Regions from separate parts of the Synechococcus sp. M16CYN genome, predicted to be linked through region 1. Evidence: predicted binding sites of a transcription regulator. Region 1 holds the regulator's gene; the other holds the start of a gene.
The links. The regulator NtcA, encoded in region 1, controls nitrogen genes in cyanobacteria. The targets are predictions, from matches to a motif close to GTANCNNNNGNTAC.
Positions count from the first base shown of each region.

Region 2: ABWV55_RS04460 (Fe2+-dependent dioxygenase) is a predicted target of NtcA. The motif match lies at 2,792-2,805, and genes of this name have one in related genera.

Region 1 covers NZ_AP029048.1:510,538-517,555, forward strand. The annotation lists gene ABWV55_RS02380 (glycoside hydrolase family 38 C-terminal domain-containing protein) at 1-105, shown strand, start outside; gene psbN (photosystem II reaction center protein PsbN) at 93-233, opposite strand; gene psbH (photosystem II reaction center protein PsbH) at 325-525, shown strand; gene ABWV55_RS02395 (TatA/E family twin arginine-targeting protein translocase) at 535-768, shown strand; gene pth (aminoacyl-tRNA hydrolase) at 774-1,391, shown strand; gene ABWV55_RS02405 (resolvase) at 1,627-2,073, opposite strand; partial or broken gene ABWV55_RS02410 (DUF3084 domain-containing protein) at 2,070-3,229, opposite strand; gene ntcA (global nitrogen regulator NtcA) at 3,260-3,976, opposite strand; gene ABWV55_RS02420 (cob(I)yrinic acid a,c-diamide adenosyltransferase) at 4,708-5,319, shown strand; gene dcd (dCTP deaminase) at 5,319-5,912, shown strand; gene thyX (FAD-dependent thymidylate synthase) at 5,909-6,631, opposite strand; gene ABWV55_RS02435 (thioredoxin domain-containing protein) at 6,741-7,018, opposite strand, start outside.
Region 2 covers NZ_AP029048.1:938,305-945,322, forward strand. The annotation lists gene ABWV55_RS04445 (alpha/beta hydrolase) at 1-59, opposite strand, end outside; gene ABWV55_RS04450 (ferritin) at 993-1,580, opposite strand; gene ABWV55_RS04455 (extracellular solute-binding protein) at 1,715-2,680, opposite strand; gene ABWV55_RS04460 (Fe2+-dependent dioxygenase) at 2,849-3,514, shown strand; gene ABWV55_RS04465 (hypothetical protein) at 3,637-3,843, shown strand; gene ABWV55_RS04470 (iron uptake porin) at 4,079-5,674, opposite strand; gene cobJ (precorrin-3B C(17)-methyltransferase) at 6,465-7,018, opposite strand, start outside.

The DNA.
Region 1 (7,018 bases):
GGTCACAACTGGACAATCCACCGCTATGGAGAAGACATGTCCTCAAAACAGGTGATGATTGGCCCGGGGAAGCTTGTTGAGCTAAGACTGCGTCAATCGTCGTGATCGTCAAAAGGATCATCCAACTCTTTTGAAGGTGGGCCGAAGGCCTGGTAGACGCCAAATCCCGTGAGACCAAGCACGACAGCGAGCATGCCGAGTGCAATAGACAGGGCTGAGGACGACGTTTCCATCACGACATCTTGATAAGATCCAGCCCCGAATCGTAGCGGACCCCTACAGTGCTCACATTATCTTTCACTAAGTAAAAGCCCAAGCGTCACTATGGCTCAGCGCACCCGTCTTGGGGACCTTCTCCGCCCCTTAAACTCTGAATATGGTAAGGTAGTTCCGGGTTGGGGAACAACCCCAGTTATGGGGATTTTTATGGCCCTATTTTTGGTTTTTCTCCTGGTAATTCTTCAGCTGTATAACAAATCCTTGATCCTCGAGGGCATCAATGTCAACTGGAATGGCCTTGGTTAGGGGCGGGTTATGAATGTGTTTGGCGTCGGGCTTCCCGAAATGGTGGTCATCGCTGCTGTTGCGTTATTGGTCTTTGGTCCGAAGCGTTTACCTGAACTCGGTCGAACATTGGGCAAGACCTTGAAAGGATTCCAGTTTGCCTCCAAGGAATTTGAACGAGAAATTAACAAGGCTATGGCTGAATCTGAAACAGTTGTTTCTACTGATCATCAGTCTAAAAAAGAGCTTCCCCCAAGAGCTTGAGGTTGGTGGTCCAGCATCTTCGTCTTGTTGTCGGTTTGGGTAATCCTGGGCCGGGGTACAGCGGTACTCGTCACAACATTGGCTTTATGGTTCTCGAGCGGTTAGCACGACGCGAAGGCTTCGATTTTCGGCGACGAGATAAACTACATGGCTTGGAAGCTGATACAGGTCTGGGTGATCGGCGGCTGCGCTTGCTCATGCCTCAGACCTTTATGAACGATAGTGGTCGCTCGATTCGGGCTGCATTAGATTGGTACGGCTTTCAACCAGAACAAATTCTGGTGCTGGTCGATGATATGGATCTTCCACTTGGGCGATTGCGACTAAGAGGTCAAGGCGGTGCAGGTGGGCACAACGGTCTCCAAAGCACAATTCAATATCTAGGTACTTCGGTGTTCCCCAGGCTCCGCATTGGGATTGGCGCGCCGGCTGAGAATCCAGCCGAACGGCGAGCACTCACGGTATCCCATGTACTCAGTCCCTTCAGTCGATCTGAACAGTCCTGTGTCAACGCCGTTCTCGATGTCGCTCTAGATGGCCTGGACCGCCTTAAGGAGCAGGGCATTGAGCAAGCTAGAACATGGATCAATGGATTCCGTTATTCACCCGCTCCTGAGATGTGATTGCGATATTCCCTGCCAAAATGTAAATCTTCGCTTATCAGGACAGTATTTTTAAAATCAGCGAGTGCCAGAAGAAGTTCCTATAAAAAGGGGAGTTTCTTTGACCTTTTGACTGCGAAGAAATTGACAGCAAAACTTTTACTGGGAAGAGCATTGGTTCAAAGTTCCCTGCTGTGTTTCCTTGTTTATTTCATTTATATAAACCCTTGATAAGGGTTTAGTGTTAATAGTGATTTCACAGTTCGGGCCAAGTTTTAAGCGAAAAATCAGGAGGTGGTCCTGGCCAAGCGCAACGATATCCAAGGTGGTCCTCCAGCATTACCAGTGCAGCTATGGCATCTAATTCCTTAGGGGGCAATCTCAACCCTGTAGGCAGTAAGCGTTGCCAACCTTTTGGTGGCCACAACTCCCAATACCGACGACGCGCCCGCAGGGTAGTGCCATACTCATTAACCCGGTGGATTTTAGCAAGACCAGTAAAAGCGCGAATCCATTGAGTACCACCTGTGCCATTTCCAATGATAATGCGATCAAGAAGTTGATGCCGCGCCCATTTATTCACAAGCTTGAGAACGGCGGTAGGTAACACAACATGACCAGCTAAAACGCGGCTTTGTCTATAATCAACCAGAATTAAGCCGCACTTGCTTCGTCCTGGATCTAGCGCTATCAGCAGGTTCAAAGGATCGACTTCACGACCACGAAGATTGGGTCAGCGCTGTTGCTGTCACGCGCGGATATCGCCTGCAAGGTGACTTCCCTCTCGGGCTGGTCCATTAGTGTTTGTCCGAGATAAGCCAATGCACCACCATCGAACCGCAGACTTGCGGCTAGGGATCCGCGTCGTTTTGCTTCTGCGTAGGCCGATGTAAGTAGCAAGTTTAGACGAGTACGGATGGTTGCGTTGTTGCGTTCAGTAGGAGTAAATCTTACGGAAGCTAGGATATCTCCTGAGAGGGCCACTAAACGATTTGGATAGACTTCTGGGAAAGCGTAGACCACAGATTCTCCCCGTAAAACGTTGGCTGCCGATCGCATCGATATCACCCATATGCCTGGTTCACTAATAATTTCTCGCAAACGCTTTATATCGCTCTGAGGGACGCGAACAATTTGCTGATCAGGAAGTTCTCCAGGTAAAACTTTACTGTAAGCATTGAAATTGGCCGCTCGAAGCAGATGATCCACCATCTTTTTGCTCTGATCAACTGACTCTGTCCGGATCGTGGCAGTGGCCAAGACTTGACCACTGCTGAGCACCACGGCACCACGGCACCACGGCGTAAGGCGACAAGATTGCGCTCAAGATCATTTAATTCCTTCTTTCCGAGCTTGATTTGATTGCGCACCCTGCCGAGTTCAGCTTCTTTTCGTTGGATGTCAACGTCGCGGTCTGCGATATCACGACTGAGTCGATCTTTATCTGTTTCGAGGTCTTGACGTTGCTTTTGCAAAAGTGTCAGCTCTTGCCGGAGAGTATCGGCACGTCGCCGTGCTACCCCAAGCCTATCCTCAGCGCGGGCTGTAGCAGATCGCGCTTCTACGCGCTCGCGCTTAGCGGCGTCTAACCGCTCACGGCTCTCTTTTAATCGCGCCTGTAGCGTGTCCAACTCAAAGAGACCAACTCGTAGTCGCCGGCTGACTAGCAGCATCAAGCCAAACGAAATAGCGCTAATCAGGCTACCAGTTAATATAGTAATGACCACGGCCGTGCGGCGTGGACGCATGTTAAATAAGCGAAGGCGGGCTTTCCCTACGCGGCTGCCTAAGCGGTCGCCGAGAGTCGATAAGGCTGCTCCAAGCACCAGCAAAGAGAGGATCAGTAGCCACCCACTCATGGACCACTAAGGCCTCCACTAGGAATGCAATCAGCTGAATCGCTTAGCCAAGGCAGTCGGGTCGAGGACCGTAATCTTTTTACGGTCAATTTGCACGAGACCCGATTGCCGCAGATCTCCTAGCAGACGCGTAATTGTGACGCGTGTTGAGCCAATTGCTTCAGCTATTGCCTGATGGGAAAGGCGCAGATCAATCGTAATTCCTAAAGAGTCAGGTACCCCAAAGTCTCTACAGAGCACAAGAAGAAAACTCACAAGACGGGAGGACATGTCTCGATGAGTAAGAGTTTCAATCATTGTTTCAGTCTGCAGAATTCGACTAGACAGACCCTGTAGGAGGCGGAGCCCCACAGAGGTGTCTGCTTCAATCGCTGTTCGAACCGATGCTGCCGGTGCTGTCACCATCTCAACACGAGTGAATGCTACTGCGTGGTAGAAACGATCAGAGCGTTGACCCGTCAACAACGACAGCACACCAAATAGGCTGTTTTCTCTTAGCAGTGCGACGGTGATTTCTTCGCCGGATTCATAAACTCTTGATAAACGCACAGCGCCGCGCCGAATGAGGTAGACGCGTTCTGCGGGGTCCCCCGGGAAGAAGATTGTTTTGTTGCGTTCCACCAGCTCGGTGTTGGCACCGTCAAGATCGCGAATGATATCTAGCAAAGAAGTAAATCCCGGCTGCTGAGCAGGCGTAATCGCATTGCCGAGCGGTACGTAGTGAGTGAAACCAGTGCTGGTGCTCATCGGTTTACCGCTATTAACGGAAAAGTTACGAGTCTGACTCGGGGAGCTCTACAACCATTATCACGCATTGGCCTCCTACTCAGATTTTCAGTACTTGCATCTATATCCCCGTTGCTTATCCTAATCTCGGCCGCACATGTTAGCAGGCGGCGACTGCAGGAGACTCTTTTTGCGGTTTCCTGCACTCTCGATCGTTGTAAACCGTTCTAACCATACCTGTTTTGAGTCAGATTTCCGCCTGACTGTCATAAAAGTCGAGCGCCTAATCGACTGCAGCCACTTTAAGGCTACAGTCGATTAGGCGCTGAATGTTTTGGATTTAGCCCAACAGCTTCTTTAACTCGTATTTCTGACGTTGCGGTGTGGAATCTAGGGAAAGTACATGCTCAGCGCCGAATAGCCGTTGACTGTCGTCTCGCCTAACTACTGCACGTTGTCATCGAAATAAACACCGCGAAGGAAAATTCAGCATGCTCGGCATAGACAACAACTAAGTTCAACGCTTATAGGGCCTTAAGCTCACCGGAAAAAGGTGAGAATTGCCATTATGACCTTCATCGAACTAAAGCCAATATTGGGTCGCTTGTGACTCAAAAGCAAGTGCGTTACACCTCGTAACTATCCCGACATCACACTTCGAACACTATGGATAGTGTCCATCACCCCGTGAGGTGGCTTTACGCCGCTACATTTTGAGGTATTCCGGGAATCTCTCGGCGTAGAATAACGTGATGACCGCAAGCCTGACCGACCGCCACAGACATCAGAAGATCCATTCCAAAGGTAGTGATCTTCAAGCGCTTGATCGTATTGGTTTGTGTTCTCTTTCGCGTGTCCTAGGAACGTCGCCAAGCTCTCTACGTTTAGTGGCCCCGAAAGGTCAGTTGCAAGTACACACGGCTCCTTATCGGGGAAGTTTTTCTGGTGTGCTGAGCCAAGCTGTGCGTGCAGCAGGGCTTGGAAGTCGCGTTTTGATTAGTCAATTCCTCAAGGGTGGCGTACACCAAGGACCGTCGGGTCGTGTTCAATTGTGTAGTGCCCTTACCTGGTTGCGTCCCGATATTCCGGTACGCGTTGCGGAACCGAGTATCTACGGATGCCGTGATGCCATTCAGGCCGTTTGGAAAGTGTGTCGCCAGCACCTAATAACCGGAGATCTTGATCAGCTTGTTCTGGATGAAATTGGTTTAGCTGTACGTCTTGGCGGTATAGACGAGGCTGACCTGTTGTCGACCTTGAAACAGCGCCCTAAGTCCATGGATGTCATTATCACTGGTCCATCTGTCCCCACCAGTATCGTTGTGATGGCTGATCAGGTAACAGAACTGCACCGAGGACTCTGATGCTCAAGTGTGATCGTTGGATCATGGAACAAGCCGAGCTTGGAATGCTCAAGCCTTTTCAATCGAGTTTAGTTCGTCACCTGGACTCTGAGCTACGTGAGCGACCTGTTCTCAGCTTTGGCTGTTCTTCCTATGGCTACGATCTCCGACTTTCACCTAAAGAGTTCCTGATTTTCAGGCATATACCTGGGACAGTGATGAATCCCAAGCGATTCAACCCTACCAACCTCGAACCGACTCCTTTACATGAAGACGGAGATGGCCGTTACTTCATTATTCCTGCTCATTCCTATGGGCTTGGGGTTGCCTTGGAGAGCATGAAAGTGCCGTCAGACATCACAGTGATTTGTCTTGGCAAGAGCACCTATGCGCGCCTTGGAATCATAGTGAACACAACTCCTGTAGAGGCTTGCTGGGAAGGCCATCTCACCCTTGAATTCAGCAACAGCTCCGGAGCTGATTGCCGCATCTACGCCAATGAGGGAATCTGTCAACTATTATTTTTCGAGGGTGAACCCTGTTCCATTACGTATAGCGACCGCCAGGGCAAATACCAACATCAACCAGAACGCGTCACTTTGGCTAAGGTCTAGGGTGCCAACTGCGCGCGATACATTCGGCTTTCTTTGTACCATTGCGCGAATTGTGGGGCCCAATTCTCTATATGAGGCCACATGAGATCGCAAAGTTGACGAATCTCTAGCTGGGCATCCAGTTTTGAGCGTAAGTCTACGAAGTGGAAAAATGCTCGCAAGCTGAAGCTAACTACGAAGTGTTGACGGTAATCGAATGGAAGGGTTCCGCGGGCATGTTCCTCGGAGAATCCCGAGCGAAGGAGATCTCGATATCGCTGCGCAGACAGCCGACAGTGATCTAAATCTAATGATCGTTGCTCCGAAGTGTAAGCGTATCTTTTGCCATATCGATCTCTATAATCTCCAAGCGGTCGCAGGTAAAATACTTCCTCAGGATCGATTTTACCATCTGCGGCACGGCAAATACGTTCTCCTGTGTACCTCATAGACTGCACATCAAAACTTACCCCAACACGGTGTGTGCGTGCTTGCTGAACCACTGAATGAGGGAACCACCCCACATTCAAAATAATCTGGGCGTGTTCAAGAGGCCCGTAGTGGCCGCGTCCTCCTGAGAGCAACCGCTTGACACAGATTTCTCCAGCATGTTCTTCATCTGGCCAGTTGCTGCGTTCTCTTGCAACGAAACTCTCGCTGTAGTCTTGATGCATCGCAGCGTAAGTGCACTGTTGCGGGTTTGGTGTAGCAGCAATCAAGTCGACGCGAAAACGATCCATGAAAGTAAATAAGCCAGCACTATGTAATAATCGTGGTGAGATTGCTAATGTCTTTCAAGTCAGCTATAGCTGTAAAGAATCACATTCGCCAAGCCCACCGAAGGTGGATTCATTGTTCAAGGCCAACACTACTTTTAACGCCTTGTAACTTTGGAAGCGATCTCTCGTTGATCAAAGCTGTGCTTAGAGCCAATAACTCTTCTGGCTGTCGCAACCCGATTGAACGTCCGCATAGTTGACCATCAGCGGAGAATAGATTGAGTTGGGGAATTCCGTTCACTTCGTAGCGATTCACTAAACCTTGCCAGCGAGGGTTGTCGACATTCACTAAAATGATATCGAGGTAATTCCGGGTTGAGCTTTCCAGTTCAAGCATTGCTGGTGCCA
Region 2 (7,018 bases), 430 kb from region 1:
TGATTAATGCAATGTAATATTGGCTGCAGATCGATCCATAGAATTGTCGGTAGGCTCATTATGAGTAAAATTTTTACTAGTATGCTTGTTTAAGTACTCATCATTTGTTGTTTTTAACATTTTCATGTTTCGAATTATACTTATAATGATACCATTCAATTTTATTAATTTTAGTATTATTTAAACTAGGCCATACATCATTTTTAATGCTAAGAAATCTTATAAATCTTAGTGCTTTGATTAAATTAATACCATGACTAAACATTAGTATAAGTAAACAGATTTTTACATAAACTCTTTTAGTAAAGTTAAGATAACATTTTACTTTTACTTGAAATTATACTTCAAGCTAGTGTGTTTTTCTTAACAGCTAATTCTAATAAATTTTAATTCTATCCCAGCTTTAAATTTTTTTGATTAACAATTATATCTTTTTCAATAGATTTTAGTATATTAGCATAATTAATATATACTATGTCATTTTTTAACTCTTTTTGTAGATGAGAAAGTACAATGAATTTGCAGTACATCCTAACCTGTCTTGATTATAGCTATTTGGTTTAACTATATCAATTCTAAACAAGAATTTAGTTTAATAAATTATTACTAATTTTTTATTTGCTTAACTAGATTTTACTGGTATATACTGCACATAGCTAAATCTTTGTAATCAAAATATAAACTAACTGATATTTTATTAAAACACGAATAAGCTCCATTATTTAGATATACTAACCCTATAATAAGTGCTGATAAATTTACTTTAAATATTTTTAATTTTAAAATTTAATTATAAATAGTTATAGACCCTTAAAGTTTATTAAATTTATTTCATATAATTGTCAAAAATTTTGCACAATGAACATGATATATGATTACTAAAATGTAAAATTAAAATTTAATATTTTAATTTCTTTCTACATTTGTTTAAAGCGTAAATAGATTTTATATACTCGCAGTTTCTAATTTTCCAGATATAATACTAATAGCTTTTAACTTTTAAGTACCGCTGGTTGATGTTGTCCTTGGTAAAGTTCATTGTCAATAATCAGTAATGCAGGCGCTTCATTTCTTGCAAATTTAACTCGTCCCAAAAGATATGCAAATTCATTCTCTGCTTGGGTTTGTTGATCAATCATAGAATCTAGGAATACAGTAGTTCTCATATCTGATACTTGTTCCCCAAGCGCATAAAGTTGATGAAGAGAAGCAGTTATGTCGGCCTCCATAAGAAAAGAGCTTGCTAAAATATCTACCGGAGATTCCCATAATTGCTTTGGGGCTTCAAGTGAAAGCAGCTTAACTATTTGTCCACGAGCAATTAAGTATTCAGCAAATTGTGCGGCATGTCCATGTTCAGTTTGAGATTCTTCTCGAAAATACTTAGAGAAACCTTTAAGTTCACGTTCAGCAAACCATATTGCTGCTGCAAAATAGTTTGTGTGAGCTTGACGCTCCATATTAAGATGGTGCTGTAGTCCGTTAAACAAATCTTCTGCCATTGGCTCTGCTACGGCACGACCTGAAAATCCAGTATTTACAGCGTTAATGCCAAACTGTGAGGTGGTTACTGAAGTCATGAGTAAGTACTCCTTGCAGTCGTTATGACATGAATATAACCACACTGAGTCACAAATGCATCTGCCAAGTGTTACTTTTATTTTTGCTACTAATAATTAGTATCAACTATTCTATGTGGGTCTAGTTATCTCTATTAACGCCATCCATAATTAGTCATAATCTGAATAGCTCTTTTTTGTGTACTTCCAAGTTTACTAATTGATGTACTAGCTGAATTAAATCGTCCAAACTTTTTGAGTTCATTAGATTCTCCGAACCCATTTATAGGATATTCATAGGTTGGTTTAGTTAAAAATATACTACCTTTTGGTGAAGCAAGAAAGGAAATTAGTTTAATCGCTTCGGCTTTATTTCTTGCTGATTTTACCATTCCAGCAGCACTTATATTGACATGCGCAGGATTAGGCATAATCAATTTAATTGTTTCTGTTAATAGCTTGTCTTTCTTTCCGTTAGCACCAGCTTGCATGCGGGCTAAATAATAGTGATTAACAACACCCACACCACATTGACCTTGGCCAACGGCTCGAATAAGAGATGTATCTCCACCAAAAAATGGTTGATTCACGTTTTTGATCATTCCTTGCACCCAACTTATTGTTTTGGTTTCGCCTTGCTGGATAATTTGATCTGCGACAAGAGACTGATTATATACATTTTTTCGTTTTCTTAAACAAAGTTTTCCTTTAAGATTTGGATTTGCCAAATCATCGTAGCTCTTGATGCTTTCTACCTCTACTAATTTAGGATTAACAATAACAGCTCTAACTCGTCGTGTTAGACCAAACCATCTATGTTTTGGGTCACGATATTGCACAGGAATATTCTGGGTTAGCTGGTTAGATTCTATTGGAGCTAATAACCCTTCCTTTGCTGCGTTGTTTATACGTGCTGCATCGACGAGTAGGATTACATCTGCCCTTGAATTCGTTCCTTCACGCTTAAGTCTTTCTATTAGTGTCATGCCATCGGCCTCAATTAGTCTAACCTTAATCTTGGTAAGTTTATTAAATGCTTTGAAAGCTTGGCGGTCCGTATTGTAGTAACGTCCTGAGTAAACTAAAACTTCTCTCGCAGTATTAGGAATTTGGATCGCCATTAGCAGAGTTATTGCAAGAGCAGGAAGTAACAACGCCTGATTTCACCTGGGGTTCCTTTTCCACTCTACTAGCTCTCCTTTTCCCACCAGTTTATTTTTACTCATTTAGATGTATTAAATACTACATAAGTTGCTTCGGTCTGTCTTTTTTCCTAACTTTTCGTTTTTATGGATTATTTGACATCCGAACTCTTTACTTGTCAAGAAATCAGCCGTCTCTATTGTGACCTTATGGCAGATAATTTACCCTGGCTTGATGGTCGACTTACTGCTGGAGATCATGCAGCTCGCGTTAAAACTAATCGTCAACTCGATCCTACCTCACCCTTAGCCATTTCTATTATTAAGATCGTCACAAATAAGATAATTTCTAACTCTCTTTTGAAGAGTTACGCACTCATTTATAAAGTACATAGTATTTTGCTGTCTCGTAGTGAAATTGGTGATGGGTATGGTTGGCATGTAGATAATCCATTTTCGAAGTATGGTCGTCGTGATATCTCTTTTACTCTCTTCTTAAGTAATCCTAGTGAGTATGATGGAGGCGAACTTGTTTTTCAATCAATTCAAACTACAAATAGTATTCGTTTATCAGCGGGTCACATTATTCTCTATCCTAGCTCGTTACTGCATTGTGTTCAACCCATCTTAGGTGGTATTCGACTTGTTTGTGTTGGTTGGATTGAGAGTTACGTTCAATCTTCAGAAGATCGTTCCCTCCTCTTTAATTTAGAAGCTGGCGCTAAGGGTTTGCTTGCTCGACACGGTCGTTCTGATGAATTAGATCTAATTTTTCAATCTTATGCAAATGCTGTTAGACGCTTTTCTAGTTAAATATACTTTTTGTTGCTGTCGCCCATCGAAATATATGATACTAGTATTTATTTTTCAATTTTTATTCTAGGATAGGCTTTGATTTTTTAGAAATGCCTAGAGTCTCAGCAGTTACCATTTTCTTGGCTGCTACATCTCTTTTAGTTGCTTCTGCATCGTCTAATACAGTCCATGGTCAAGAGGTTAGTAATCTAGAAGAATGGTCCACTGATCAAACTGTTAATGATAATCAGGAAAATGAGTTGGATAATAATAATAAAGAAAAAAATAGGTTATCTGAACATGAGAGCATATGTGTACCTATCGGCGAAGGTGAAAATTGTTGGTAACTTCATATTTATTTAGATTTTTAGTTCTAATTAATAACTTAAAATGCTTAGTAAAAACAATTTTTTTACTTTCAATTTTCCTTCTCTAAAGTTGTGGTGATTTTTGTGATCCGTATAAATTTAATTATTCCTCTAAAGATAAGACTATTTGTAGGCGCTTATTATTTATGATCTTGTTTGTCAAAAGAATATCTAGCAGATATCCTTTTGACCTCTGTAAACTAACTAGCAGTAATCAGAATCGAAATCTAGTTTTTATAAGGCCACCAAATTTATCCTGACCGTTAACTTGTACATCACCGTAGGCATTGTAAACCCAAAATACCGCAGGAGTGATTTTGATGTTATCACTCACCTGAAAATCGTAATAACCTTCGACAGCAAAGTTGGCTTCATTACCAGTGTCTTTATTTTTGACACTGGTGGCATAACCGGAGTAAGAACCAAAACCAATACCCAACTTGTTGCCGTTCATGAAAGCATCTTTCCAGTTTAAACCTATCATCCAACCTTTGAGAGTTTCAGAGTTACCATCGTACTCACTTTCGGCATAACCAAAGTCAACACCTGCACTGATCGTGGGAGTAACATCTGACTCAGTTGGTTGCCAATAACCACGCAAGCCAACAGCGTGCATCGGATGGCTGAGGTTTCTTGCTAGGGGCGTGGAATAGCCCATTGCAGTTGCGACCTTGCTTTTAGTTGTAATACACCTGCCTTCGGTATTGCTTTCTATGCAAAGTTGACCTGCATTCTTCAAAGAATATAATGCTGAGATATGCCACTGACGATTACCATAGCCTATTTGGCTCAGAAAATATGCATCGGTATCCTCACCAAACATTCCCTTCTTAGAGTTGCTTTTAGCTCCGCTCGTAACATAGTTAGCAGCAATATTTAATGCTCTTTTGCCTGGATCGACATTTTGGCGCCATTGTAGGCCAAAACCCTGACCTGTATTGCTACCTAAGGCTATTCCATAACCACCAAGCTTAAAAGCTTTGAGGATGGGCTTGTAACGAGTAGGCGTTTCAATCATGTAGTAATTCTCAATCAAGCTGCCAACAGTGGCAGTGAGCTGAGAGCCGATTGGGAAGATGTACCAGAACTTGTCAACCTTCAGCGTGTTATCTCCTAATTTGGCATCAGCCAAATAGGAATCCTTTTGAGTCCAAACGTTGTCCATGTTACCCGTGCGAAGACGGGCATATAGATGATCCTTTCCTGAAAAGGATGTACTGAGATTCAGTGTATAACGGTACGATAAGTTGCTGCCATTACTGTTGCAATTACTGTTTTTCTTATTGCATTCTTGTCTATTATCATAAGTAACGGCACCAAGAAATAAGTCTGCTTGACCTTGCAGTTTAGTAGTAGTGGAAAACTGGGTTGCTTCCAATTCGCCAACGCGAGCTTCAAGGCCATCGGCACGGCCACGAACGATAGCGAGTTCGGTTTCGAATTCATTAAGGAGGCGACGCAGTTCGTCAGTGACTTCGGTAGTACGGTCGAGGCAGGAGTTCAGCAGTGCTGCGGCCTCGTATCGAGTCATTACCCGGTTACCACGAAAAGCTCCGTTTGGATAACCAGCAACGCAGCCATACCGTTCCACTAGGTTATTTAGTGCTTGATAAGCCCAGTCGGTAGGGTAAACGTCAGAGAATTGGGTCACACTAGCGACTTGGTTAAGACTGTTAGTAGAAGAGTCAGCCGCGTAGTCAGAAACACCGTTGATGTTGATCTCAGCGGCATTGACACCAGAGACCAGAAGGCCAAGAGTGGCGGGAGCCGCCAGTATTTGCTGGAAAAGCTTCACTTGAGAATTCCTCACACAGAAAGCGCCAGATTCTCTAAGCGATCGCGATCTTGCCTTGCTCAAAAAGTATTTAACGTAACAAATTATATGATTAGATCATAACGATTGATCGTTCTACACATTGCGGTTGAGTTATCAATGGTAATCTTGTTTTTTGCTAGAATTAATGTGCCTTTTATTTCAGTGAGTTGTAATTTTTGCTAGTTTGATCTTTAGTGCAAGTTTTTGAGTCGTTTTCAGCGCCTACAATCGCTGATTGTTAGCCTGACGAGGCTTATGGAATTATCTGCCGACGCTAGAGCCAATCTTTTAAGAATTCATAAGAAAAAAGGATGCAGGAAGTCTAAATGTTCAAAGTGGAGAGGCGGTTCTTGCCGTTGTGGCCGTGATTAATCCCAACAAATAGTGTGCTTTTATCTTATCAGTTGAAACAGTTTCTGTATGTTTTAGGCTAACTACCAAGTTAACAGCTAGGTAGCTAGCCTAATTACTTTCCTTGCTTAATTGAGTGTATAATTAAATCACAAAGACCTCGATCTCCTTGGGTTTATAACTAAACATCAAAATAATTGGAGACGGTTTTGAGCCATAATTAAAGTAATTAGCTACTATGTACTTAAAGAGACCGTGAACTGAGGAGTTATCATTGGTAACAGTTATTGGTTGCAGATTAATTGTCTGAAATAATTGGTACCCCATTTTAATACTAGTTATTGGCATGTCGCCAGTCGGTAATAATTGGGCAACCATAAGACACCGCTTCTTAACTGTGATGTTCCTGGATATTTTGCATCTTATCTATATACTACTGAGTTCCTGTGTATACTCTCGGTGTTAGCATCATTCCATCTTTGCTGTAGCTGCTGCTGTTTCCAATTAAAATTATCGTTAACATGTCGACTTGTTCTGGAATTAGTGCTTCAAGAGTCGTGAGTTTAATACTCTCGTTTTCTCTTCCTAATTGCCTTGCTAAAGCCACTGGAGTTGAGTGTCTTCGATATTTCAACAATACATCCTGTGTTTTCGCTAGCTGCCAGTCTCTGTCCTTGGACCTAGGGTTATAGAGGGCTATTACAAAGTCGCCAGTGGCAGCACTTTTAATTCGTTTTTCAATTACATGCCATGGAGTTAGCCAATCGCTTAAACTAATCGCGCAGAAGTCATGCATTAGAGGTGCTCCAACTTTTGCCGCCGCTAGTTGAAGTGCTGAAATACCTGGATGGACTTGAAACTTGGGTCGTTCTCGTTTAGTTCTTTGAAGCCATAGGTCGAGTGCAAGCCCCGCCATCCCATAAATGCCGCTGTCTCCTGATGAAATCAAGGCGACACGTGCCCCTTGGCATGCAAGTTCCAAGGCTT